One region of the Paraburkholderia sp. A1RI_3L genome, then DNA from elsewhere that is predicted to be linked to it. Evidence: predicted binding sites of a transcription regulator. Region 1 holds the regulator's gene; the other holds the start of a gene.

Evidence for each region. Region 1 encodes LexA, which represses DNA repair genes until DNA is damaged. Its sites were predicted from a motif close to ACTGTATNNNNATACAGT; they were not measured.
Region 2: a site for LexA is predicted at 3,842-3,859, ahead of PXJ20_RS07410 (ATP-dependent helicase). Genes of this name have one in related genera too.

Annotation. Positions count from the first base shown of each region.
Region 1 is NZ_JARCHA010000005.1:183,030-195,111, reverse strand. It holds gene PXJ20_RS16245 (CysB family HTH-type transcriptional regulator) at 1-645, opposite strand, end outside; gene PXJ20_RS16240 (sulfate/molybdate ABC transporter ATP-binding protein) at 705-1,763, opposite strand; gene cysW (sulfate ABC transporter permease subunit CysW) at 1,764-2,801, opposite strand; gene cysT (sulfate ABC transporter permease subunit CysT) at 2,798-3,712, opposite strand; gene PXJ20_RS16225 (sulfate ABC transporter substrate-binding protein) at 3,944-5,050, opposite strand; gene lexA (transcriptional repressor LexA) at 5,395-6,045, shown strand; gene PXJ20_RS16215 (hypothetical protein) at 6,073-6,423, shown strand; gene PXJ20_RS16210 (DUF2939 domain-containing protein) at 6,480-7,121, shown strand; gene PXJ20_RS16205 (universal stress protein) at 7,167-7,637, opposite strand; gene nodI (nodulation factor ABC transporter ATP-binding protein NodI) at 7,935-8,846, shown strand; gene PXJ20_RS16195 (ABC transporter permease) at 8,874-9,701, shown strand; gene PXJ20_RS16190 (hypothetical protein) at 9,809-10,231, opposite strand; gene PXJ20_RS16185 (permease) at 10,381-11,439, opposite strand; gene mnmH (tRNA 2-selenouridine(34) synthase MnmH) at 11,574-12,082, opposite strand, start outside.
Region 2 is NZ_JARCHA010000002.1:286,919-299,000, forward strand. It holds gene PXJ20_RS07395 (AzlC family ABC transporter permease) at 1-106, shown strand, start outside; gene PXJ20_RS07400 (AzlD domain-containing protein) at 103-423, shown strand; gene PXJ20_RS07405 (DUF4088 family protein) at 782-1,549, shown strand; gene PXJ20_RS07410 (ATP-dependent helicase) at 1,608-3,710, opposite strand; gene PXJ20_RS07415 (RNA-binding S4 domain-containing protein) at 3,986-4,207, shown strand; gene PXJ20_RS07420 (MATE family efflux transporter) at 4,334-5,737, shown strand; gene PXJ20_RS07425 (phospholipase D family protein) at 6,046-7,740, shown strand; gene fumC (class II fumarate hydratase) at 7,906-9,312, shown strand; gene PXJ20_RS07435 (acyl-CoA thioesterase) at 9,388-9,891, opposite strand; gene PXJ20_RS07440 (hypothetical protein) at 10,007-10,156, opposite strand; gene PXJ20_RS07445 (ArsR/SmtB family transcription factor) at 10,394-11,107, shown strand; gene PXJ20_RS07450 (DUF6600 domain-containing protein) at 11,426-12,082, shown strand, end outside.

The DNA.
Region 1 (12,082 bases):
GCCCGCCTTCGCGAAGGCCTGGTCGATGTGCGAGCGGCCCGTGAAGTCCTGGTCGTAGGTGATGATCGGATACTCCGCCACCTCTTCGAGCGAGAGGTTCGGCCGGCCCACGAGCGGGTGATCCTTCGGCACCACGACGACGTGATGCCACGAGTAGCACGGGAACGTCACGATGTCGGGAAAGCGGTCCAACGCCTCGGTGGAAATGCCGAGATCCGCCTCGCCGCTGATGATCATCTGCGCGATCTGCTGCGGACTGCCCTGGCGCAGCGCGAGATGCACCTTCGGGAACACTTCGCGGAAGCGATGCACGACCTTCGGCAACGCATAGCGCGCCTGTGTGTGCGTGGTGGCGACGACCAGGTGGCCGCTGTCCTGGTCGGCGAACTGGCGTGCAACGCGGCGCAGGTTCTCGGCGTCGAGCAGCATGCGCTCGATCAGCTGGTGCACCGCCTTGCCGGGCTCCGTGAGGCCCGTGAGCCGCTTGCCGCGGCGAATGAAGATGTCCACGCCGAGTTCGTCTTCCAGATCCTTGATCTGCTTCGAGACGCCCGACTGCGAGGTGTACAGCACATTGGCCACCTCGGTGAGATTCATGTTCTGGCGTACGGCCTCGCGCACGAAGCGCAATTGCTGAAAATTCATCTGTGTCTCCGGTTCTGCCAGAGTGAAATAGTAATGGGTTCGGACGGACCCGGACCGGCTCAAACAGCCGGAAACACGCGCAACGCGCGCGGCACGACGGTCGCGCCGTCGCCCACGGCAAGGCGCAGCTCGCGCCACGTTTCGCGGTCGAGTTCGGCTTCGAGCACGCTGCCTTCGCGTGCGGCGAGTTCCACCCGCACCGATCCGCCGAGCGGCACGACGCGCCTCACATCCACGACGATGCCGTCGGCGCGCGCGGCCCCTTGCGGATAAAGCACGAGATCGTGCGGACGCACGTACGCATACGCGGGCCCTTCGAACGCGGCGTCGATGCCGATCGGCTGCACCGCCCCTTCCGCCACGAAACCGCCGCCGTCCACGCTGCCGCGCAGCCGGTTCGCCGCGCCCAAGAATTCGTAGACGAACGGCGTGCGCGGATGGTCGTACACCTCCTGCGGGCTGCCCACCTGCTCAACACGGCCGTGATTGAGCACGACGATGCGGTCTGCCACTTCGAGCGCCTCCTCCTGGTCGTGCGTAACGAAGAGCGTCGAGATGTGCAGATCGTCGTGCAGGCGCCGCAGCCAGCTGCGCAGTTCCTTGCGCACTTTCGCATCGAGCGCGCCGAACGGCTCGTCGAGCAGCAGCACCTTGGGCTCCACCGCAAGCGCCCGCGCCAGCGCGATGCGCTGCCGCTGACCACCCGACAGCTCCGACGGATAGCGCTGCGCCAGCCAGTCTAGCTGCACGAGCTTCAGCAGTTCGTGCACCTTCTCGCGGATCACGGCTTCCGCAGGTCGTTCCTTGCGCGGCTTCACGCGCAGACCAAACGCGACGTTCTCGAACACCGTCATGTGCCGAAAGAGCGCGTAGTGCTGAAACACGAAGCCGACTTGCCGCTCGCGCGCGCCCACGGCAGCCACGTCCTGACCTTGCAGCACAACCTGCCCTGCGTCGGCAAATTCGAGGCCCGCAATCACGCGCAGCAAGGTCGTCTTGCCACAGCCGGAAGGCCCCAGCAGCGCGACGAGTTCGCCGGGCGGAAAGTCGAGGGAGACGTTGTCGAGCGCGGTGAAGTCGCCGAAACGCTTTTGCAGGTTGCGAACGATGATGCCCATTTACTGCTCTCCATGATGAACCGGGCGCGCCAGCGCCACGCGCGGTGCGGCTGCGGTTTCCTTCGACGCGGCTCCGATGGTGCCCGCGAGCGCAGCGGCGCCGGCATGCACCGCGCCGCGCGCCGTCTCCTGCTCGGCCGACATGTGCCGCTCCGCAAGCAGCTTGAGGCCGAGCGTGACGAGCGCGAGCAACGCCAGCAGCGAAGCCACTGCGAACGCCGCCGCGAAGTTGTACTCGTTGTAGAGAATTTCCACGTGCAGCGGCATGGTGTCGGTCTGTCCGCGAATGTGTCCCGACACCACGGAGACGGCGCCGAACTCGCCCATCGCCCGCGCGTTGCACAGAATCACGCCATACAGAAGCCCCCAGCGGATGTTCGGCAGCGTGACGCGGCGAAAGATCTGCCAGCCCGAGGCGCCCAGCACGTGCGCGGCTTCTTCCTCGTCGTTGCCTTGCGCCTGCATGAGCGGAATCAGCTCGCGCGCGACGAACGGGAACGTCACGAAGATCGTGGCGAGCACGATGCCCGGCACCGCGAAAATGATCTGCACGTCGTGGGCTTGCAGCCACGGACCGAACCAGCCTTGCGCGCCGAACATCAGCACGTAGATGAGCCCGGAAATGACGGGCGAAACCGAGAACGGCAGGTCGATCAGCGTAGTGAGCAGCGCCTTGCCCTTGAATTCGAATTTCGCGATGGCCCACGACGCCGCCAGTCCGAACGCGAGATTGAGCGGCACCGCGATGACGGCCGTGGTGAGCGTGAGGCGGATGGCGGCAAGCGCGTCCGGGTCGGCGAGCGATTCGAAGTAGACACCTACGCCCTTGCGCAGCGCCTCGTAGAAAACCGCCGCGAGCGGCACGGCGAGAAAGAGCGCGAGAAAAGCGAGCGCGACTGCGGTGAGGCTCCAGCGCACGAAGCGCGATTCGGTGACAGGGTCTGGCCGACGCGCGCCCACGCCGGTCGTGCCGCCCAGCTCGGTTGCGGCGCCGCCGGCGGCGCTCACGGCGCACGCCGCTCTACGGTTGCCGCTCATTGCGCACCTCCCGTCGCGGGCGATGCAGTGCCCAGCGCCGGTATCGCGCCCGGCCCCGCCGATGCAGCCGACGCACTGCGACTCGTGCGCCGCTGCAGATACCACTGCAGCGAATTGATGAGCAGCAGCATGAGGAACGACACCACGAGCATCACGACCGCGAGCGCCGTCGCGCCGGCATAGTCGTACTGCTCGAGCTTGGTGATGATGAGCAGCGACGTGATCTCGGACTTCATCGGCACGTTGCCCGCAATGAAAATCACCGAGCCGTACTCGCCGAGCGCGCGTGCGAACGCAAGCGCAAAGCCCGTCAACAGCGCGGGGAGCACCGCGGGCAACACCACGCGCCGGAAGGTAAGCCAGCGCGAGGCACCGAGGCACGCCGCCGCTTCCTCCTGCTCGCGCTCGAAGTCTTCGAGCACCGGCTGCACGGTGCGCACGACGAACGGCAGCCCGATGAACGTGAGCGCGACCAGCACGCCGAGCGGCGTGAACGCGATCTTGATGCCGAGCGGCGCGAGGAACTGGCCGATCCAGCCATTGCCCGCGTAAATGGCGGCAAGCGAAATGCCCGCCACCGAGGTGGGCAGCGCAAACGGCAGATCGACCACCGCATCGACGACGCGCTTCGCCGGGAACGTGTAGCGCACGAGCACCCATGCGACGAGAAACCCGAACACGGCGTTGATCATGGCCCCGCCCAGCGCGGCGAAGAATGTGAGCCGGTACGAGGCGAGCACACGCGGCGAGGTGACCGCGCGCACGAACTGCGCCCAGTCGAGCGTGGCCGTCTTGAGAAACGTGGCGGCGAGCGGGATCAGCACCACGAGGCTCAGATACGCCACCGTAATACCGAGCGTCACGCCAAAACCGGGCAACGCCGCCGGTTTGCGGAAGGTGAACGTCGTCATGCCAATGCTCTGTCAGGGTTGCTTCAGGGTTACATCGACGTCCGGTCATGCAGCCGACGAGGCCGGCCGCGCACGCGGACGATGATGCCCGCGCCCTGCTGCCGTTCCCGTCGCTGCGCTCTGCCGGTCGCTTTTATCGTGATACGCGTTGGTGATGCCGCGGGACTGCTCTTCGGCGCCGCGCTGCTGTGCTGCTGTGCTGCTCCCGCCGTGCTGCTCCAGCCACCGCCGTTACTGGGGCTGATAGATCGAATCGAATACGCCGCCATCGGCAAAGTGCGTCTTCTGCGCGTTCGTCCAGCCGCCGAAGGTGTCGTCCACGGTATAGAGCTTCAGCTTCGGAAACTTCTGCGTGAGTTCGGCGGGCACCTTCGTCGAACGCGGTCGGTAGAAGTTGCGCGCCGCAATTTCCTGACCCTCTTCGCTATAGAGGAAGTTCAGGTAAGCCTCGGCGACCTTGCGCGTACCGTGCCGATCCACGACCTTGTCCACCACCGCGACGGGCGGCTCGGCGAGGATGCTCACCGAAGGCACCACGATCTCGAACTTCTCCGGGCCGAATTCCTTGAGCGACAGGAATGCTTCGTTTTCCCAGGCGATCAGGACGTCGCCGATGCCGCGCTGCACGAAGCTCGTCGTCGCGCCGCGGGCGCCGGAATCGAGCACACCTGCGTTGTGATACAGCTTCGCGATGAAGTCCTTCGCCTTCTGCTCGTTGCCGCCCGGTTGGTGCAGCGCGTAGGCCCAGGCCGCCAGATAGTTCCAGCGCGCCCCACCCGAGGTCTTCGGGTTCGGCGTGACGATAGACACGCCCGGCTTCACGAGATCGTCCCAGTCCTTGATGTGCTTCGGATTGCCCTTGCGCACGAGGAACACGATGGTCGAGGTGTACGGCGAGGCGTTGTCGGGCAGGCGCTTCTGCCAGCCCTTGTCGATGAACCCCTTGTTCGCAATCGCGTCGATGTCGTAGGCGAGCGCGAGAGTCACGACGTCGGCCTGAAGCCCGTCGATCACCGAACGCGCCTGTGCACCCGACCCACCGTGCGACTGCCTGAAGGTCACCGTCTCGCCGGTCTTCGCCTTCCACTCCTTCGCGAACGCCTGATTGACGTCCTGGTACAACTCGCGCGTGGGGTCGTAAGAGACGTTGAGCAGCGTGGTGTCCGCGTGCGCCGTCGTGACGGCACCCGGTGCGCCCAGCGCTGCGGCAAGTCCGAGGCCGAGGGCGGCGATCCAGTGTTTTGCCTGGCGCTTTGCCGCCTGCGCCGCCTGTGCCACCTGTGCCGCCGCCGGCCCGGAACCGCTTGCCCTGGCGAACCCCGTTGTGTGGTTTTGCATCTGCCTGCTCCGTTTTGTGTCGTGTTGGCTTTGCGCTTGTGCCTTGCGTCTGCGCTTGTGTCGTGTCGTGGCGTGGCGGCCCGTGCGTTGCGTGGCCGGCGCTTCGAAGTGATGCGAACCAGTCTAATGAGACCCCTTCATGATTAAAAATAATCCTTCTTCATTTTTTAATACGGAAAAGTGGTAACGACGGCGGGATGGGGCGCTCCGGCGTTTTTTCGGCTGCGATAACGGCGCAATCCGGCGTTACGGCGAAGGCTCGCCGCGCGAACTTCAAGTAACGCTTGAAAAGTGCCGGATACTGTATAAAAATACAGTCACCTGTCTATCCATACAGTGGCGCCATGACCAAACTCACCGCACGACAGCAGCAGGTTTTCGATCTGATTCGCCGGGCCATCGAGCGCACGGGGTTCCCGCCCACGCGCGCTGAAATCGCCGCAGAACTCGGGTTCAGCTCGGCGAACTCGGCGGAGGAGCATCTTCGGGCACTGGCGCGCAAAGGGGTGATCGAACTGGCGGCGGGTGCGTCGCGCGGCATTCGCCTGCTGCCGGGCGTCGACGACATGCCGCATCAGTTCACGTTGCCGCACTCCAGCCTCATGCAGCTTTCGCTACCGCTCATCGGGCGTGTGGCGGCGGGCAGCCCGATCCTCGCGCAGGAACATATTTCGCAGCACTACGCCTGCGACCCCGCGCTCTTTTCGAGCAAGCCGGACTACCTGTTGAAAGTGCGCGGGCTTTCCATGCGCGACGCGGGCATCTTCGACGGCGATCTGCTCGCTGTGCAAAAACGCACCGAGGCAAAAGACGGCCAGATCATCGTGGCGCGGCTGGGCGACGACGTTACGGTGAAGCGCCTGAAGCGCCGGCCGAACGGCATCGAGCTGATCGCCGAGAACCCGGACTACGAAAACATCTTTGTGGAAGCCGGCAGTGCAGATTTCGCACTGGAAGGCATTGCGGTCGGCCTGATCCGCCCGACCGAATTCTGAACATCTGAACGCCGCCTGGAGAGATTCATGGAACGTCTTGCCCGCCTGCTGCCCTTCCGCCAGTTCGGCCGCCTTCGTCACCTGCGCACGCTGGTACCCTGCATTCCGGTCGCTTCCGCTGCTTCCGCTATCGACGCGGCAGCGGCACCGCGTACCGCGCCGCTCTTCGGCAACGAAGCGGAGTCGCTGCCGGCCTTGCCATCGGCACAACCGGCGTTCGCCCGTGTCTCGCTCAACGCCGGTGTACACAGCGAGCCCGCGCGCCGTGCCCCTGTGCGCGTCTATCACGGACCTTCCCGGCTCATCATGGTGGGAACGTTCGAGGCCGTGTGCCGCATGATCGACCATTGCATCGCCGAACAGGGCGCGGGCGCGTGAACGAGCCGGCAAAGCACGCTACGCGGCGACTCGTCGTCGCGGCCGTCGTGTTGCTCATGGTCGCAGTGCTGGGTTACGCCTATGCGTCGCCCTACATCGTGCTCGATCGGCTCAAACGTGCCGCGGACGCGCGCGACGCCGAGACGGTCAACGCCTATGTCGACTATCCCGCCCTGCGCGTGAGTCTCAAACAGCAGGTCACCGAACTGCTGATGCGGCGCATCGACGCGCAAAAGCACGGCAACCCGTTCGCCGTGATCGGCGCGATGATCGGTGCTGCGCTGATCGGTCCGCTGGTGGATGCGTACGCCACACCCGATGGCGTCGCGGCCATTCTCAATGGCATGCCGCCGCGCGGGCAGCCTGGCGAGCGGCCACCGCCGGCGGGTACATCGGGCGGCACGCCGAACCCTGAGGCCGGCAGCACCGCATCAACCGCGCCCTCTACTGGCCAGACGCCCGCGGTGCCTGCCACTCCGCAAGCGCCTAACCAGGCACCTGCCCAGGCACCCGCCCAGGCACCTACCCAGGCGCAAACGCCCCCTCCTCAGCCACCGCAGACCACCGCCGGATACCGCAGCCTCAACGAGTTCGTTGTGACCTACCAGCACGGCGTCGGCGACACCCGGTATGCCGCCATCCTGCGTCGCGATGGCCTTTTCTCGTGGAAGCTGTCCGCCGTGGATCTGAATGGGTAAGCCGTCTGGCTCCGCGCGGTCGACGGCTCCTGCCCCGCGCCCCGACTAGGCGGCCGCAGCCTCCTGCTTCTCCTCGGCAGAAGACGAACAGGCAACGAGAATGCTGCACGACACACGATCCAGCAGCTGAGTGTTGCCCGCTCCCATCCACCAACGCGACAGGCCCGTGCGGCACCGGTGCCCCACCACGACGAGGTCGGCCTGCAATTCGTTGGCCAGATTCGCGATCTCGTCGATAGGGTGCCCAAAAGCGAAATGGCCCTGTGCCTTCACGCCGTGCTCGGTCAGCCAGTCCACGCCCTCCTGGAGAATTTGCCGCGCGGTCTCTTCGAAGCGGCCGCAGGCCACGTCGGTCAAGAGTCCCGCGCTCTGGGCAATGCTGGAACGCATGTCGACCACTGAAAGCAGATGGGTCTCCGCTTTCAGGTCCAGTGCCAGTTCGGCGCCGCATCGCAGCGCCTTGCGGCCTTCGCGCGAGCCGTCGTAGCACAGCAGGATTTTCTTGTAGCTCGCCATGATGTTTCTCCGATCCGCCTTCCCTGCGGTTTGAACGTACTTTCATCATGGTGCGCCGCAATTCCGGTTGCAAGGGCTGGAAAACGCCAGGTGTGCGCAACCCTCCGCAGCCTGCCCGTGGCCATTTTCAGCGCGATGCCGCAGCGCGGAAATGCTTGCCGCGACAGGCGTTGCGGGTCAAACGCAAATGCAGCGATGCACTAGAATAGGCCGCCTTGCCTCCCTCCTGCCCGCATCCGGACCGCGCCGTGCATTGCGTGACCGGTGCGGTTTCCTGGTACACAAACACGAATCGCCATGTCCGCCGCCATCGAATTCGAACAGGTAGAAAAACGCTACGGCGAGAAGAAGGTAGTCGACGGTCTGTCGTTCCATGTCCGTCCCGGCGAGTGCTTCGGGCTGCTCGGCCCCAACGGCGCGGGCAAGACCACTACGTTGAAGATGCTGCTCGGCATCTCGTCGCCCAACGCCGGCGCGATTCGCCTGTGCGGAGAGCCGGTACCCTCGCGCGCACGCTTTGCCCGCGCGCGGGTCGGCGTGGTGCCGCAGTTCGACAATCTCGATCCCGACTTCACCGTGCGCGAGAATCTGCTCGTGTTTGGCCGCTATTTCGGTTTGTCGGCCGCACACACGCGTGCGCTCGTGCCCATGCTGCTCGAATTCGCGCGGCTCGAAAGCAAGGCCGACGCCCGCGTGAACGAACTCTCGGGCGGCATGCGCCGGCGGCTTACCCTCGCGCGGGCGCTCGTCAACGATCCCGACGTGCTCATCATGGACGAGCCCACCACCGGCCTCGACCCACAGGCGCGTCATCTGATCTGGGAGCGACTACGCTCGTTGCTCGCACGCGGCAAGACGATTCTGCTCACCACGCACTTCATGGAAGAAGCCGAGCGACTCTGCGACCGTCTGTGCGTGATCGAGGAAGGCCGCAAGATCGCCGAGGGCGCGCCCAACGATCTGATCCAGTCGGAGATCGGCTGCGACGTGATCGAGATTTATGGTCCCGACCCGGCTGCCCTGCGCGACGAACTCGCGCCGCTCGCCACGCGCACGGAGATCAGCGGCGAAACGCTCTTCTGCTATGTGACCGACCCGCAAGCCGCGCTCGAGCGGATCAAGAACCGGCCGCAGTTGCGTTATCTACACCGGCCGGCCAATCTCGAAGACGTGTTCCTGCGCCTCACGGGGCGCGAGATGCAGGACTGAACGAACGCGACCAACCAACGGCACGACATGGACGCACGCACCTACGACACACCCGGCCAGCCCGCCCCCATGCGAGAACGCATTGCAGCGCTGCCCTCCAACGCCACGAACTGGATCGCCGTATGGCGGCGCAATTACCTCGTCTGGCAGAAGCTCGCGCTGGCCTCGATGTTCGGCAACCTGGCCGATCCGATGATCTATCTGTTCGGGCTGGGCTTCGGGCTCGGCCTGATGGTCGGGCACGTGGACGGCGTCTCGTACATCGCGTTCCTCGCAGCCGGCACGGTGGGATCGAGCGTGATGATGTCGGCGAGCTTCGAGTCGATGTACTCGAGCTTCTCGCGCATGCACGTGCAGCGCACGTGGGAAGCGATCATGCACACGCCGCTCACGCTCGGCGACGTCGTGCTCGGCGAGATTGTGTGGGCCGCGAGCAAGGCGCTGCTCTCCGGCACGGCCATCATGATCGTGGCCGCGGCGCTCGGCTACGCGAGCTTTCCGTCGATGCTGCTCGCGCTGCCTGTCATTGCCCTCGCCGGCCTTGCGTTTGCAAGCCTCGCGATGATCGTGACGGCCCTCGCGCCTTCGTACGACTTCTTCATGTTCTATCAGACGCTGGTGCTCACGCCGATGCTGCTGCTTTCCGGCGTGTTCTTCCCCATCACGCAGTTGCCCGCAGCGGCGCAGCAGGTGACGCTGCTGCTGCCGCTCGCGCACGCAGTCGCGCTGGTGCGGCCTGCCATGCTCGGCCGGCCGGTGGAAAACGCGGCGTTGCACGTGGGTGTGCTGGCCGCTTACGTGGTGGTGACGTTTGCGATATCGGCGGTGTTGTTCCGCCGGCGCATGATGCGCTAGACGATGTGATGGGCGTTACCGCGTGCGCGTAATGCCATCGGTCAAGAGCCGTCGATCGAAGCAGAGACGCCGCTACCGTAGCGGCGTCTCTCTTTTCAGCAAGACATTCAGTCCTCGTCGTCGCTCCAGGGAATCTCGACGTCGGTAATGAAGGCGACCGTCGCGAACGGTCCGCCGTCCTGACGGCCCATCTTGCCGTCTGCGCGATGCCATTCCACGCGAAACACGGTGGCCGCCGTATCGGCGAGCAGACGCACCGCACGCAGTTCCTCAGGATCCGTTTCCTCGACCGGACCGTCGAGCGATACCAACAGTTGTTGCGGCCACAAGCCGTTCGCGGGATCGTAAATGCGATCGCCGTCCGGCACCGACGTGTGCGCTTCCACGCCGATCGTCGCCGATGCCTCCACGATCATCTTGCCGAGCGCGCGCAGCACCGCTGTCGCGCGTGCCGAATTGGCCTGGCGGATCGCCAGATCGCCGCGCGTGAGCGCCTGTTCGAGTTTCGGATTCGTTTTCTGTTGCGCCATTCTGAGCCCCCGGTTCCTTTGCTTCTGCCACGCGCCCTCACGGCGCGCGGCGGGTGGCGCGCATGCAGCCAGTCATGTACGCCGCATATCCCACCGTTGTTGCATGCTACACCGCTTCACCGGCCCGGTGGCCGGCACGTCGGCCGCGGTTAGAAGCCGAGCCCTGTTGCGATGAGGCCAGCCGCGACGCCGAACAGCACCACGGTCAGCGCGACGATTGCGAGCACTCGGGGGCGGAACGAACGCGCCAGCATCGCAAGCGACGGCACGCTCACGGGCGGCAGCGTCATCAGCAGCGCGCCGGCCGGCCCCACACCCATGCCGAGCGACAGCATGGCCTGAATGATCGGTACCTCGCCCGCCGTCGGAATCACGAACAGCATGCCGGCCACTGCGAAAGCGACGATCCAGCCGAGGCCGTTGCCGATCTCCGGACCGATGTGCGGAAAGAGCCATGCACGCACGGCGCCCAGCACCAGCACCAGCACGATGTATTCGGGCACGAGGCGCACGGCCATGCGGCCGAGCACGCGCAGCCATCGCGCAAACATATTGCCTTCGGCCTGCTGCATCACGAGCCGGGCCAGTTGTTCGTCGGCTGAGCGCGATTCCTGCGGCGTCACGAGCCGGTTCAGGAACCAGCCGAGTCCGAATACGAGCGCCACGCCGAGCACGAGGCGCAGTGCCGTCCAATGCCAGCCCAGCACGAAGCCCATAAAAACCAGCGTCGCCGGATTGAGCACCGAATTGCCGAGCCAGAACGCGATAGCGCCGCCCGGCGAAGCCTGACGCGCGCGCAGACCGGCCACCACGGGCGCGGCACAGCAGGTGCACATCATGCCGGGGATAGCGAGCAAGCCGCCCGCCGCCACGCTACCGAAGCCGTTGCGGCCCAGCATGCGCGCCACCCACTGCGCCGGCACGAGTGCCTGCACGGCAGAGCCAAGCAGCAGACCGAGCACCATGGCTTGCCAGATGGCCTTGCCGTATGCCCAGGCGTAGTCGAGCGCAGCCTGCAGCGTCGGCGCGGGCGGGCTCGCAGCCGTGCCCATCAGAATCGACTTGCCGATGGAATGCGTCTCCGCCGCTGTGAACGCGCGGTGGTAGTACGGGAACCACTTCACGTAGAAAAGGCCCGCGACGGCAATCAGCAAAAAGAGCATCCATCCCATTGCGGGTGGCGCTGGCGTGTGGCGTGTGGTGTTCATCGGTATCGTCGTTGGGTGATTCGGATTGAAAACTCGGGGCGCTTCAATTGCCTGTACTACTTGCGCTGCTTGTGTTGCCTTGTACCGCGCGCGCCTCGCAATTCTATGGACAAGCTACGCGGCCTGCCCGTACTTCAGGGCTGCGCAGCCGGATGATGCGCGCGCTCCTGCGATGCATCATCGGACGCAGCACCTTCGTGGCCGCCCAGCCGGTCGAGCAGCGCCCTCGCCTGCGCGACGCTGTCGACGGCATTGGGCCGAAACTCGAAACAGAGCGCGTGCGCGAGGTTGCCAAAATGCTGCTGGCTGCTGCGCCGGTACGCCGGATCGTAGTGCCGTTCGATCAGCTCGCCGAATAGCTCGGCGCGCGCGCCGCTGTCGATCAGTTCGTGCCAGTGCCGCACCTGCTCGTGGCTATGCAGCCCCACGAGCTTGCCGAGCTGCGCCTTGAACTGCTCCGGCGCGTCGAACAGGTGCGCGTAGTCTTGCAACAGGAACGCGACGCGGTCCTCGCGTGTTGCCTGCACTTCGATGCAGGTGCCGCCGTGGATGCCGCGCAGCAGGTTCTCGGGCAGCGAGACGGTGCCGATGCGCCGGCTCTCGGCTTCGACGAACACGGGCTGGCTCGCATCGAAGCGCTCGA
Region 2 (12,082 bases), on a different contig from region 1:
CTACAAGCTCGGACTGCTGGGCGCCGTGCTCGCCGGCGTCGCGGTGGGTGTCGCGCTGTCGCTGCCGGGCGCCTCGCGCGGACGCACCGCAGAGGCAAGCCGATGAACTACGCGCTCCTGATTCTCGGCATGGCGCTCATCACCTGGGCGATCCGCGCGGCCGTGTTCGTGCTGGGCGACCGCGTCGTCTTTCCGCCGCTCGTGCGCACGGCGCTTGGCTTCGTGCCCGTCACCGTGCTCACGGCGCTCATCGTCCCCATGGCGGTCGCCCCGCACGGCAGCCCTGAGTTGACGTGGCGCAATCCGCAGCTCGTCGGCGCGCTCGCGGCTATCGCCGTGAGCGCGCTGACGCGCCGGCCGCTGCTCACTATCGCCGTGGGGCTCGCCGTGTTCTTTGTCTGGCAAGGCGTCGTGCTGCGTTAGCGCCCCCGTCCCTTCCCCGTCCGCCGAACGTGAGCCCCCGGCGCGCCCGCCCCGGAGGCCGGCGTTTCGTGCGCTGCGTCATGACTTCCTCAAGTTTGCCCACCGCACGCCGTTAAACAGATCGAAGTCCGCCGATCGAAATCCGCTTTTCGCGCCGGCTCCGGCCCTGGTGCCCGCCGGCCTGGCGGCGCGCAATGCGCCCGGATCGCACGCAGATCGCGCGACGCGCGTCGTCCGTTCACCGCGCCGTCACGAACGTGAAGACGCCGGCAACCCGCGCGAAGGACGCTCCGCCGGCATACAGCAGATACGCCACGGCGCCACGAAGAGGGGCGGACCGGGGAAACGGGATAACAACATGGGCCAGATCACCCTTACGCTGAAGGAAGAAACCCTTGTGTCGCTACGCAAGGATTTCGACGCGTTCCTGCGCGTGTCGCTCAAGCTCGACCCGCAGTTCGCGACGCCCTCGTTCGAGGACTTCCTGCGTGCGAAGCTGCTCGACAACATGGTGCCGCTCACCGAGCACGCGGTGCAGCGCATGCTTCAGGGCGGCCAGTACGCGTGGGCAAAACGCACGCTCGACAAGGAATTTCCGGACGTCGTCGCCATCCTGATGCGGCAGGCCGCCGAGTACGGCTTCGGTTTCGCCGCCCGCTCCGAATGGACGCCCGACGAGCTCGCCAAGCACTGTCGCGACTGGGCCACGGCGATCGTCAACGAGGCGCAGGCCGCGCCCAACCTGATCGATCCGCTCTCGGCGCAGATCAAGTCGGCCGTGCAGGACATCCAGACGCTCGAAGAAGTGATGCAGACGCCGGCGTGGCGGCTCGCGGAATCGCTGCGCCAGCGCATCTACGAGGCGAAGATCGCCTGCGAAACGAGTGTGGGCAGCGCGTCGCGCGAAAAGCTGGGCGAGTTGCGCGGGCTGCTGCGCCTTGGCATTTCGCACGGCTCGTTCCAGAAGCAGGAAGCGCAGCAGATCATGGAATACCTGCGCCTGCTCAAGCCCGAGATCTTCGTCGAAGAACCCTACGACGTGTTCGCTCGCCTCGCGGCGTGGCTGCGCAACGTCTTCACGCCGCCCGTGCGCAACCAGCAACAGCAGCAGCGTCAGTCGCGCTGAGGGCGCAGCGCTGAAGCCAGCACGCCAGCCGCCTTGGCCTCGGATGCAATAACCCTGCTCAGTCCCACATCTTCCTGAGCTTCGCCGCAATCTCCACCTTGGCGTGAGCCGCCGCAGCCAGCCCCGCCGCCGTGGGCGCGGCGGCGACGGGCACGGGCGGCCACGCACGCGCCTCGAAGAGCGGCAACAGCGGCGCCGGAATGAAGCGCGTGCGCGAGGCCCAGACATGCCGGTCGCCCGCTTGCGTCTGGTTGTGCACATAGAAGCGCTGCGGCACGACGATGTGCAGGTCTTCCTTCGCGCGCGTCATCGCCACGTAGAGCAGGCGGCGCTCCTCGTCGATCTCTTCGTCGCTGCCGGTGCCCAGGTCGGACGGAATGCAGCCGTCCACGCCGTTGAGCACGAACACGTTGCGCCACTCCTGGCCCTTCGCCGAATGGATCGTGGAGAGAATCAGGTAGTCCTCGTCGAGCAGCGGCACGCCGGACTCGCCGCTCGTGGCATCGGGCGGATCGAGCGTGAGTTCCGTGAGAAAGCGTTCGCGCGACGGGTACGTGCCCGCAATGCTTTCCATCTGCAGCACGTCCGCGTGACGCATGGCGGCGTCTTCGTGGTTGCGTTCCAGATGCGGTTCGTACCAGCGGCGGATCAGCTCGAACTCGGCAGGCCATGCACTCGTGCGCGAGCAGACCGTCGACATCATCGCGACGAACGCGGCCCAGTCTTCTGCGGCGCGCGGTGGCGGCGCGAATGCCGCGAGCGCGTCGGCGGCAGTCCAGGTACCCTTGCAGGCTGCGACCTGATCGAGCAGCCGCGCCGCCGTGGCCGGCCCCACGCCAGGCAGCAGTTGCACGACCCGAAAGCCCGCCACGCGGTCGAGCGGGTTTTCCGCCCAACGCAGCACAGCGAGCACGTCTTTCACGTGCACGGAATCGAGAAAACGCAGCCCGCCGAACTTGACGAACGGAATGTTGCGTCGAGCCAGCTCCACTTCGAGCGCCGCGCTGTGGTGCGCCGCGCGAAACAGCACGGCCTGCGACTTCAGTTTCATGCCCGCTTCGCGCGCCTCGAGCACCTGCTCGACGACATAGCGCGCTTGCGTGGCTTCGTCGGCCACGGTAACGAGCCGCGGACGCTGCTCGCTCGCGCGGTCGGTCCAGAGGTTCTTCGCGAAGCGCTCTTTGGCGAGCCCGATCACCGCGTTCGACGCCTCGAGAATGGGCGCCGTGGAACGGTAGTTGCGCTCGAGCATGACCTGCCGCGCGGGCGGATCGAACTGCGCGGGAAAGTCGAGGATGTTGCGCACCGTGGCGCCGCGAAACGAGTAGATGGCCTGGGCGTCGTCGCCCACCACCGTCAGGCCGCGCCCGTCGGGCTTGAGGGCGAGCAGGATCGACGCCTGCAGGCGGTTCGTGTCCTGGTACTCATCCACGAGTACATGATCGAAGCGCGCGGAAAGCTCGGCGGCAAGCGCGGGCTCCGCGGCCATGTGCGCCCAGTACAGCAGCAGGTCGTCGTAGTCGAGCACGTTCTGCGCCTGTTTCGCCTCGACGTAGCGGGCAAAGAGCGCGCGCAGGTCCGCCTCCCACTCGCAGCACCACGGAAACGCACGGGCGAGCACATCGGCGAGCGACGCACCGGTATTCACGACGCGCGAATAGATCGAGAGACACGTGGACTTCGACGGGAACCGCCGTTCCTTCGCCGACAAACCGAGTTCGTGGCGCACGAGGTTGATGAGGTCCGCGGAATCTTCGCGGTCGTTGATGGTGAAGCCAGGCGCGAGGCCGATGCGCTCGGCGTACTCGCGCAAGAGCCGCGCGCCCACGCCGTGGAACGTGCCGGCCCACATGAGCCCGTGCGCGAGCGCCGCAGACGCGCCCGGCACGCCGGCGGCGATGCGCGTCACGCGGCGCGTCATTTCGTCGGCGGCGCGGCGCGAGAAGGTGAGCAGCAGGATGCGATGCGGGTCCGCTCCGTTCACGACAAGATGGGCCACGCGATGCGCAAGCGTATTGGTCTTGCCCGAGCCCGCGCCCGCGATCACCACGAGCGGCGCGGGCGCGCCGGCCTCGCCGACGCCGTGCTCGACGGCCGCGCGCTGGGCGTCGTTGAGCTTCGCGAGCCAGGCGGCGACTTTCGTTGCAACCTCGGCTGCCATTTCGGGCGTCGGGCTTGCGCCGCCATGCGCGGCGGGGCGCTCGACGAGGGCAGACGAATCGCGAACAGAAGCGGAAACCGGAACGAAAGCGGAAGGCACGGCGTAGGCAGAATGGGAAGATGGCGACGCACACTGTATATCCATACACCCCTACGAGACAAGCGCGCAGAACCCTTGCCCGCCCACGCACCCGCGGCCTCCACGCAATCCGTTCGACGCGCCCGCGCCCGCGGGCTTATGATGCGAGCCCTTGAACCTGTTCCCTCGCGTGCGCCATGCCCAATCTCGATTTCCCGCTCACCGGCGACTACGTCGAACTCCATAACCTGCTGAAGATCACCGGCCTCGCCGACAGCGGCGGCGCGGCCAAGCAGCTGGTGGCCGCAGGCGAAGTGAAGGTGGACGGTCAAGTGGAGCTGCGCAAGACGTGCAAGATACGCGCGGGCCAGGTCGTGCTGTTCGGCGATACACGCATCGCCGTGCGCGAAGCCGATTGAAAGAAACTGCACCAAAAACGGGCTTTTCCATCGACAACTGCCCGTTCCCGCAATAAGCTGTCCGTCCCGAAAGACATCATAAGAATCGCGGCGCGCCCGTACGCTCGCGCCGTTTTTTCCCTTCCCATGACCCAGCAATCGAGCTTCTCGCGCGTGGGCACGAGGCCGCCCACGCTTTCCCGCCACGCCGCCGACACCGCCCGCCTCGCCGCCCCGCTCGCCATCGCGCAGCTCGCCCAGATGGCCATGAGCGTGACCGACACGGTGCTGCTCGGCTCGCTCGGCGCCGATGCGCTCGCCGCCGGCGGCCTCGGCGCCGCGCTCTACTTCGTCGTCGTCACGCTGCTGCAAGGCGTGCTCACCTCCGTGAGCGTGACCGTGGCCAACGCGCGCGGCGCGCAGAACGAGCATCACGTGCCGCACATCTACTGGACCGGCTTCGTGCTCTCGCTGCTGCTCACCGTGCCGGCGTTCGCGCTGCTGTCGTTTGCCACGCCGATTCTGCTCGCGTTCGGCGAACCTCCGCTGCTCGCGCGCAACGTGGGCGAGTACTGCGCGGTGTTGCGCTGGGCCGCGCCCGCAAGCCTTGCGGGCATCGGGCTGCTGCGCTCGTTTCTGCCCGCCATTGGCGCAGCGCGGCGGCTGCTCGGTGTTTCGATTGCGAGCGTGTTCGTCAACGCGTTTCTCAACTACGGACTCATCCACGGCGTGTACGGACTGCCGCGGCTCGGCTTTCTCGGCTCGGCCGCGGCCACAACGCTCACCGTCTGGCTCTCCGCGCTCGTGCTGGCGGCGCTGCTCCATTTGCGGCCGCGCTACCGGCACTTCGTCGCTGCCCGGCGCCCCACCGTGCCGCTGATGGGTGAACTGTTCGGCATCGGCTGGCCGGTGGCGATCACGTACGGGGTCGAATCGACGCTCTTTCTCGCCACAGGGCTCATGGTGGGCGTGCTGGGCGAATCGCAGCTCGCGGCGCACCAGATTGCGCTCAACGTAGCGTCCGTGTCGTTCATGGTCCCGCTCTCGATCGGCCAGGCGGCCAATGTGCGCGTCGGCTTCTGGGAAGGCGCGGCGCAGCCGCTTGCCGCGCGCCATGCGGGCTTCGTCGCGCTCGTGCTCGGCGTTGCGTTCATGTCGCTCTCGGGGCTCGTGCTGATCGTCGCGCCGCACTGGATCGTCGGGCTCTACCTCAAGCTCGACGACCCCGCCAACGCGAACACCGTCGCGCTTGCCGCGTCGCTGCTCGGCGTGGCGGCGATCTTCCAGATCGTGGACGGCATGCAGACGGTGGCCTCGGGCTGCCTGCGCGGCCTCAAGGACACCCGCGTTCCCATGATCGCGGCTGCGTTCGGCTACTGGGGCATCGGTTTTCCGACGGGCTACACGCTCGCGTTTCACTTCGGCCTGGGCGCGCGCGGGTTGTGGTGGGGGCTCGCCGCGGGGCTCGCGAGCGTGGCTGTTCTGATGACGCTGCGCTTTCACCGCTTGAGCCTTCAGCGTGGGCCGGGCGCAGGGCAAGACCGCGCTTGATCGAAACGTCAGAACAACGCGGGGGCGAAGCATCGCAGCGCGCCGACGATAAGCAACGCACGGATCGTTGGTTGGTAGCACATGGCGTGCACGCTACGATGAAGCCGTTTTCCGTGACACTCCTCTGACAGGGTTTGGGCCCGCGCACTGCGCGGGCTTTTTTTCACGCCCGCGCCCCCATCGACCGCGCACCCACGTGCGGTACCGCCCCACAGCCTGCCTTAACAATTGCCCGTAGAATGTTCTCCACAGGGTACCGGCCCCGTCAGGCCGGCGCCGACAACACCACCCGTGGAGGACGAGGCGTGCTGCCGTACATCGACCGGTCCGTCGCAGCGCTGTGGCGCAAGCGTGTCCGCGCAACGCCTGCGGCACGTCTCTGCCATGACGCGCCTGCCGGGTTTGCGAGCCGGCTCGCCAGCCTTCTGCTCGCCTTCGTTACAGCGCTCGCGCTCGGCGCCTGCGCCACGCGCCCACCCGCTACCGCCTATCCGCGCGACGTCACGCACGCGCTGCCGCCCGGCGCTTCCACGCCACTTGCCGAAGCGCTCGACGCGCCCGTGAAGGCCCATGGCGGCCAGTCCGGATTCAGACTGCTCTCCGCCGGCACTGAAGCCTTGCAGATGCGCATTGCGCTCGCGCGCGCCGCCACGAAAACCCTCGACATGCAGTACTACATCGCCAACGAGGACACCACCGGCAAGCTGCTGCTCGGCGCGGCGCTCTATGCGGCCGATCAGGGCGTTCGCGTGCGCATGCTGGTCGACGACCTGAACTTCAAGGACATCGACAAGCTGATGGCCGCGCTCAACACGCATCCGAAGATCGAGATCCGCGTGTTCAATCCGTTCGGCAGCGAGCAGTTGAGCATGTTCGAGCGCACCACGGACCTGTTCACGCGCATCGACACCTTCACGCGCCGCATGCACAACAAGGCGATGATCGTGGACAACCAGCTCGCGATCGTGGGCGGCCGCAATCTCGGCGACGAGTATTTCAACGCGAGCCCCACGCTGGAGTTCCGCGATCTCGACATGCTTGCCGCCGGTCCCATCGTCGCGGACATCTCCGCGAGTTTCGACCGGTACTGGAACAGCGCGAGCGCCTACCCGCTGCGCGTGCTCAACCGGCAAAGCTTCGACCCGCACGATCTCGACCTCGCGCGCGACGCACTGCGCGAGCACTGGCGCGAAAACGCCGATCCCTACGACGCGAAGCCGATCAATGCGACACCGCTTGCGCAGCAGATCGCGCGTGACGAACTGGGTCTCGTCTGGGCCCCGGCCGAATTCAAGGCCGACACGCCCGACAAGGTGGCCGTGCCGACGGCCGACTACAAGAGCCCGCCCGCGCAGCGGCTCTTCGAACTGATGCGCGGCGCGCACGAGAGTCTGCAGGTCTTCTCGCCCTACTTCGTGCCGCACGAAGTGGGCGTGAAGGCGCTCTCGCGGTTGACGGCACGCGGCGTGCACGTGGCGATTCTCACGAACTCGCTGGCGGCCACCGACGCCGTCGCCGTGCAGGCCGGCTACAGTCCGTACCGCGTGCCGCTTCTGGAGCACGGCGTGGACCTCTACGAATTCAAGCCCGTGCAACGCGAACGCAGCGTGGGTTTCACGGGCTCGCGCTCGCGCGCAAGCCTGCACGCGAAGGCCTACATCATCGACCGCAGCACGCTCGTGATCGGCTCGCTGAATCTCGATCCGCGCTCGGTGCATCTGAATACCGAACTCGCGCTCATCGTGCACAGCCCCCAGATCGCCAGTCAGGCCGCGGCGCTCTTCAAAAGCGCAACGGCGCCCACGGCGAGCTATCGCGTGCAACTGGCCTCGCCGCAGGAAGCCGCCTCGCTGCGGCGCATCGGCGCGCCGCCCTCGCCGCTTGTCTGGACCGGCGAGGACGACGGCGAGATGCGCACCTACAACTTCGACCCGCAGGCGGGTTTCTACAGGAATCTGCTGACCGGGCTATTCTTGCTGTTGCCGGTGGACGATCAGCTCTGAAGCCCACTGCGCCCTGAACGCCCTGCCCGCGCGAACGTCCCTGAATCGAGAAACTGCAGCGAAGAACTGCGGCGCACCGTCTCGCGACGATACGCCATCCACCCAGAGCCTCTGCCGGTTGCAACCATCGCGCGACCGGCAACGCTCGTCATACGGAGCGAAGCTATGACCGAAGACGTCAGAATGGAGCGCGACACGTTCGGCGAAATCGCCGTGCCCAACGCGCAGCTATGGGGCGCGCAAACGCAGCGCTCGCTGCAGAACTTCCGCATCTCCACGGAAAAGCAGGCGCCCGAAATCATCACCGCGCTCGCCACCATCAAGCGCGCCGCGGCGCAAGTGAATCTCGACCTCGGCGTGCTCGACGAAGCGAAGGCGCGCGCCATCATGACGGCCGCGGACGAGATCATCGCGGGCAAACACGCCAACGAGTTTCCGCTCGCCGTGTGGCAAACGGGCTCGGGCACGCAGACCAACATGAACCTCAACGAGGTGATCGCGAACCGCGCGAGCGAGCTGCTGGGCGGCGTGCGCGGCGAAGCGCGCAAGGTGCATCCGAACGACGACGTGAACCGCGGCCAGTCGTCGAACGACGTGTTCCCCACGGCGATGCATGTCGCCGCCGCGGTGGGCATCGTCACGCATCTGCTGCCCGCGCTGAAGACGCTGCGCGAGACGCTCGACGGCAAGGCGAAGGCCTTCGCGGACATCGTGAAGATCGGCCGCACGCATCTGCAGGACGCCACGCCGCTCACGCTCGGCCAGGAGTTCTCGGGCTACGTGGCGCAGCTCGACCAGGGCATCCGGCATGTGGAGTCGACGCTGCCGCACCTCTACGAACTCGCGCAGGGCGGCACGGCGGTGGGCACGGGCCTGAACGCGCATCCGCAATTCGCCCGGAAAGTGGCCGAAGCCATCGCAAAGCTGACGGGGCTGCCCTTCGTCACGGCGCCCAACAAGTTCGAGGTGATGGCCGCCGCCGACGCGCTCGTCTTCGCGCACGGCGCGCTGAAGACGGTGGCCGCAAGCCTCATGAAGATCGCCAACGACATCCGCTGGCTCGCGAGCGGCCCGCGCTGCGGACTCGGCGAACTGTCGATTCCAGAGAACGAGCCGGGCAGCTCGATCATGCCGGGCAAGGTGAATCCCACGCAGTCCGAAGCGGTGACGATGCTGTGCTGCCAGGTGTTCGGCAACGACGTGGCCGTGAACATGGGCGGGGCGAGCGGCAATTTCGAACTCAACGTGTATCGCCCGATGATCGCGCACAACGTGCTGCAATCCGTGCGGCTGCTTGCCGATGGCGCGCGCAGCTTCAACGACAACTGCGCGGTGGGCATCGAGCCGAATCGCGAGCGCATCGATGCGCTGCTCAACGAGTCGCTGATGCTCGTGACTGCGCTCAATCCGCACATCGGCTACGACAAGGCCGCGCAGATCGCCAAGAAAGCGCACAAGGAAGGCACCACGCTCAAGGCTTCGGCGCTCGCGCTCGGCTACGTGACGGAGCAGCAGTTCAACGAGTGGGTGCGGCCGCAGGATATGGTGGGACAAGTGCCGGGCAAGGGTTGATGGCGCCGGCGAGTAACTCGGCCGTGGCGTAGGCGGTGAACGCCTGCGCCATGCCGCTCGAGCCCTTAAAGCCCTTCAAACCGCGCCCGCTGCCACCTCTTCGGGCTTGAGTTCCACGATCGCGTCGAGCGCTTCTTTCACGTCCATCGCGTAACGGGCGAGGCGCTTCTGCTCGTCCGTCTCGGGCACGAACGACGGCACCGGCATGGGCGTGCCCGTCTCGTCCACGGCGACGAACACGACGAGGCAGTCGGTGGTCTGGCGCAACTGTCCGCTCTTCGGGTCGCCCGCGTGAACGGAAACGTGGATATGCATGCTGGTGCGGCCCGTCGCCACGACGCGCGCGCGTAGCTCCACCATGTTGCCGACATGAATGGGACGCCGGAACCGGATGTTGCCCACGCTCACCGTCACGCAATAGCGGCTCGACCACACGGCCGCGCAGGCGTAGGCGGTTTCGTCGATCCACTTCATGAGCGCGCCGCCGTGGACCTTGCCGCCGAAATTCACCGAGCTCGGCTCGGCCAGAAACCGGAACGTGGTTTCGGAACGGTCGTGTGCGTTCGAAGGGGTACTCATCTTGACTCCGGTCATTGACTCCGCTCGTGCGGATGTATATGGAAGGAGCCGATTATACGGGGCGCCATAAAGCGCGGTGGTTCTGTCGGAGATGCGGCGGGCGCGCGTGGCCGCGTTACTTGCTGTGGTAGCTGATGCCTTCGTCGATGGTGCCGTACATCGTGATGCCGCTCCCGCCGCCCGACGATGCAGACGGTCCGCCTGCGGCACAGGCGCTGCACAGAATGCCGGCAAGCACGGCGGCAACGACCCAGGAAAATTTCATGGCTGGCTGGGCGACTGACGTTCGAAATCTGGAGCCACCGATTCTAGCGCAGGGACTGTGAGCGCCGCAGGTGAACCAGGCGCGGCACGAATCGTCGCCGTGCAGTCCACGCTTCACGTCAGCCTGAAACGTCGAATGCCGGCATCCGCTACAGTGCAGACCAGTTCCGACGAAAGAGGCCAACCGCGCAGCACGCCGCATTGCGTTGCTACGCTGGCGCACCGAAAGGAGGTTCCGATGTCCCTTCCCCACTCCGCCGATTCGAGCCATTTCCCCGGGCTCTCGCGCATCGGCGCGCTGCTTGCCGACCCTGGCCGCGCCGCCATGCTGTGGGCGCTCATGGACGGCAGCGCGCGCCCCGCTGGCGAACTGACGCTGATCGCCGGGCTCTCGCCCTCCGCCGCGAGCGCCCACCTCGCGCGGCTCACGGAAAGCGGCCTGCTCGCGCTCGAAGTGCGCGGCCGCCACCGCTACTTCCGCATCGCCACGCCCGAAATCGCGGCGTCGATCGAAGCCCTCGCGCATCTGGCCGAAGCCGCCGCACCGCAACGGCCGGCACCGCGCCCGGCCCGCACCGTGCCGCTCGACATGCGCTACGCGCGCACCTGCTACGACCATATGGCGGGCGAGCTGGCCGTGAACGTCTTCGACCGGCTCGTCCGCGACGGACTGCTGAGCGCCCACGGCGACGAACTCGACGCCACGCCGGCCGGGGCAGCGCGCCTCGCGGACTGGGGCATCGACGTTGTCGCACAGCGCCGACGGCGGCGGCGTTTCGCCTGCACCTGCCCCGACTGGAGCGAACGCCGGCCGCATCTGGGCGGCTCGCTCGGCGCGGCCCTGCTCGACGCCTGGACCGCACGCGGCTGGGTGGAACACGCGGAGCGCCCGCGCGTTCTCCGTATCACGCCGCCCGGGCAACGCGCGTTCGACGAATTCTTGTCGAGCTGATTGCTGCGCCTACTGCCGCGTCAACTGGGTCAACTACCGGATCAACCGCGGGGGCTACCGCCCGGCCGCCTGCCGCCCCAACCGGTCCGTACAGCGCGGCAAAGCAGCGAGGCGCGGTCAGGCAAACGCCTTGCGCGACCTTCAGACGCAAGGCGCTCGAAAGGCCCCCGCATCCGGGACAAATTTTGTTACAGCGCACCATGACGCCCTTACAAATGACTGCCCCTTGAAACATGCACCGCGGATAGAGTGAATTCCGAGGGCGCGCCGTGCCGGCCGCGATCGCGCGTGGCCGCCCCGCTCCGTCGGAGACACACAATGAAAACGCCAGCCACATCGCTCACGCTATTTCGACGCGCCAGTTCCGCGACTCGCGTCAGCCGCACGGGACGCATAAGCCGCCCCGCCATCATCGTCTGCGCGGTGCTTGCCGCGTTCAACCTCGCAGCCTTGCCGGCGCTCGCGCAAACGCCGCCGGTGGCCCCCGGCGCAGCCGTCACGCAGGCAGGCGACCCGCCCGGCCGTGTGGCGCGGCTCGACTACATGGCCGGTGCCGTAACTACGCAGCCCGCCGGTGCATCGGACTGGTCATACGCGCAGTTGAACCGGCCGCTCACCACCGGCGACCAGCTCTGGAACGACCGCAACGCGCGCTCCGAACTGCACATCGGCTCCACCGCGGTACGCATGGACGAACAGACAAGTCTCGACGTCCTCAACCTCGACGACACCTCGACGCAACTGAAGGTCGCGCAGGGCACGCTGTCCACCCACGTTCGCTCGCTGCCGCCCGGCAGCAGCTATGAGATCGACACACCGAACCTCGCGCTCGGCGTGAACGGCCCCGGCGACTACCGCGTGGACGTCGCGCCCGACGGCAGCACCACTACCGTCACGGTGCGGCGCGGCAGCGCTACCGTGTACGGCGACGGCGGGCAGATGCCTGTCGAGGCGGGTCAGCAGGTCCAGTTCGCC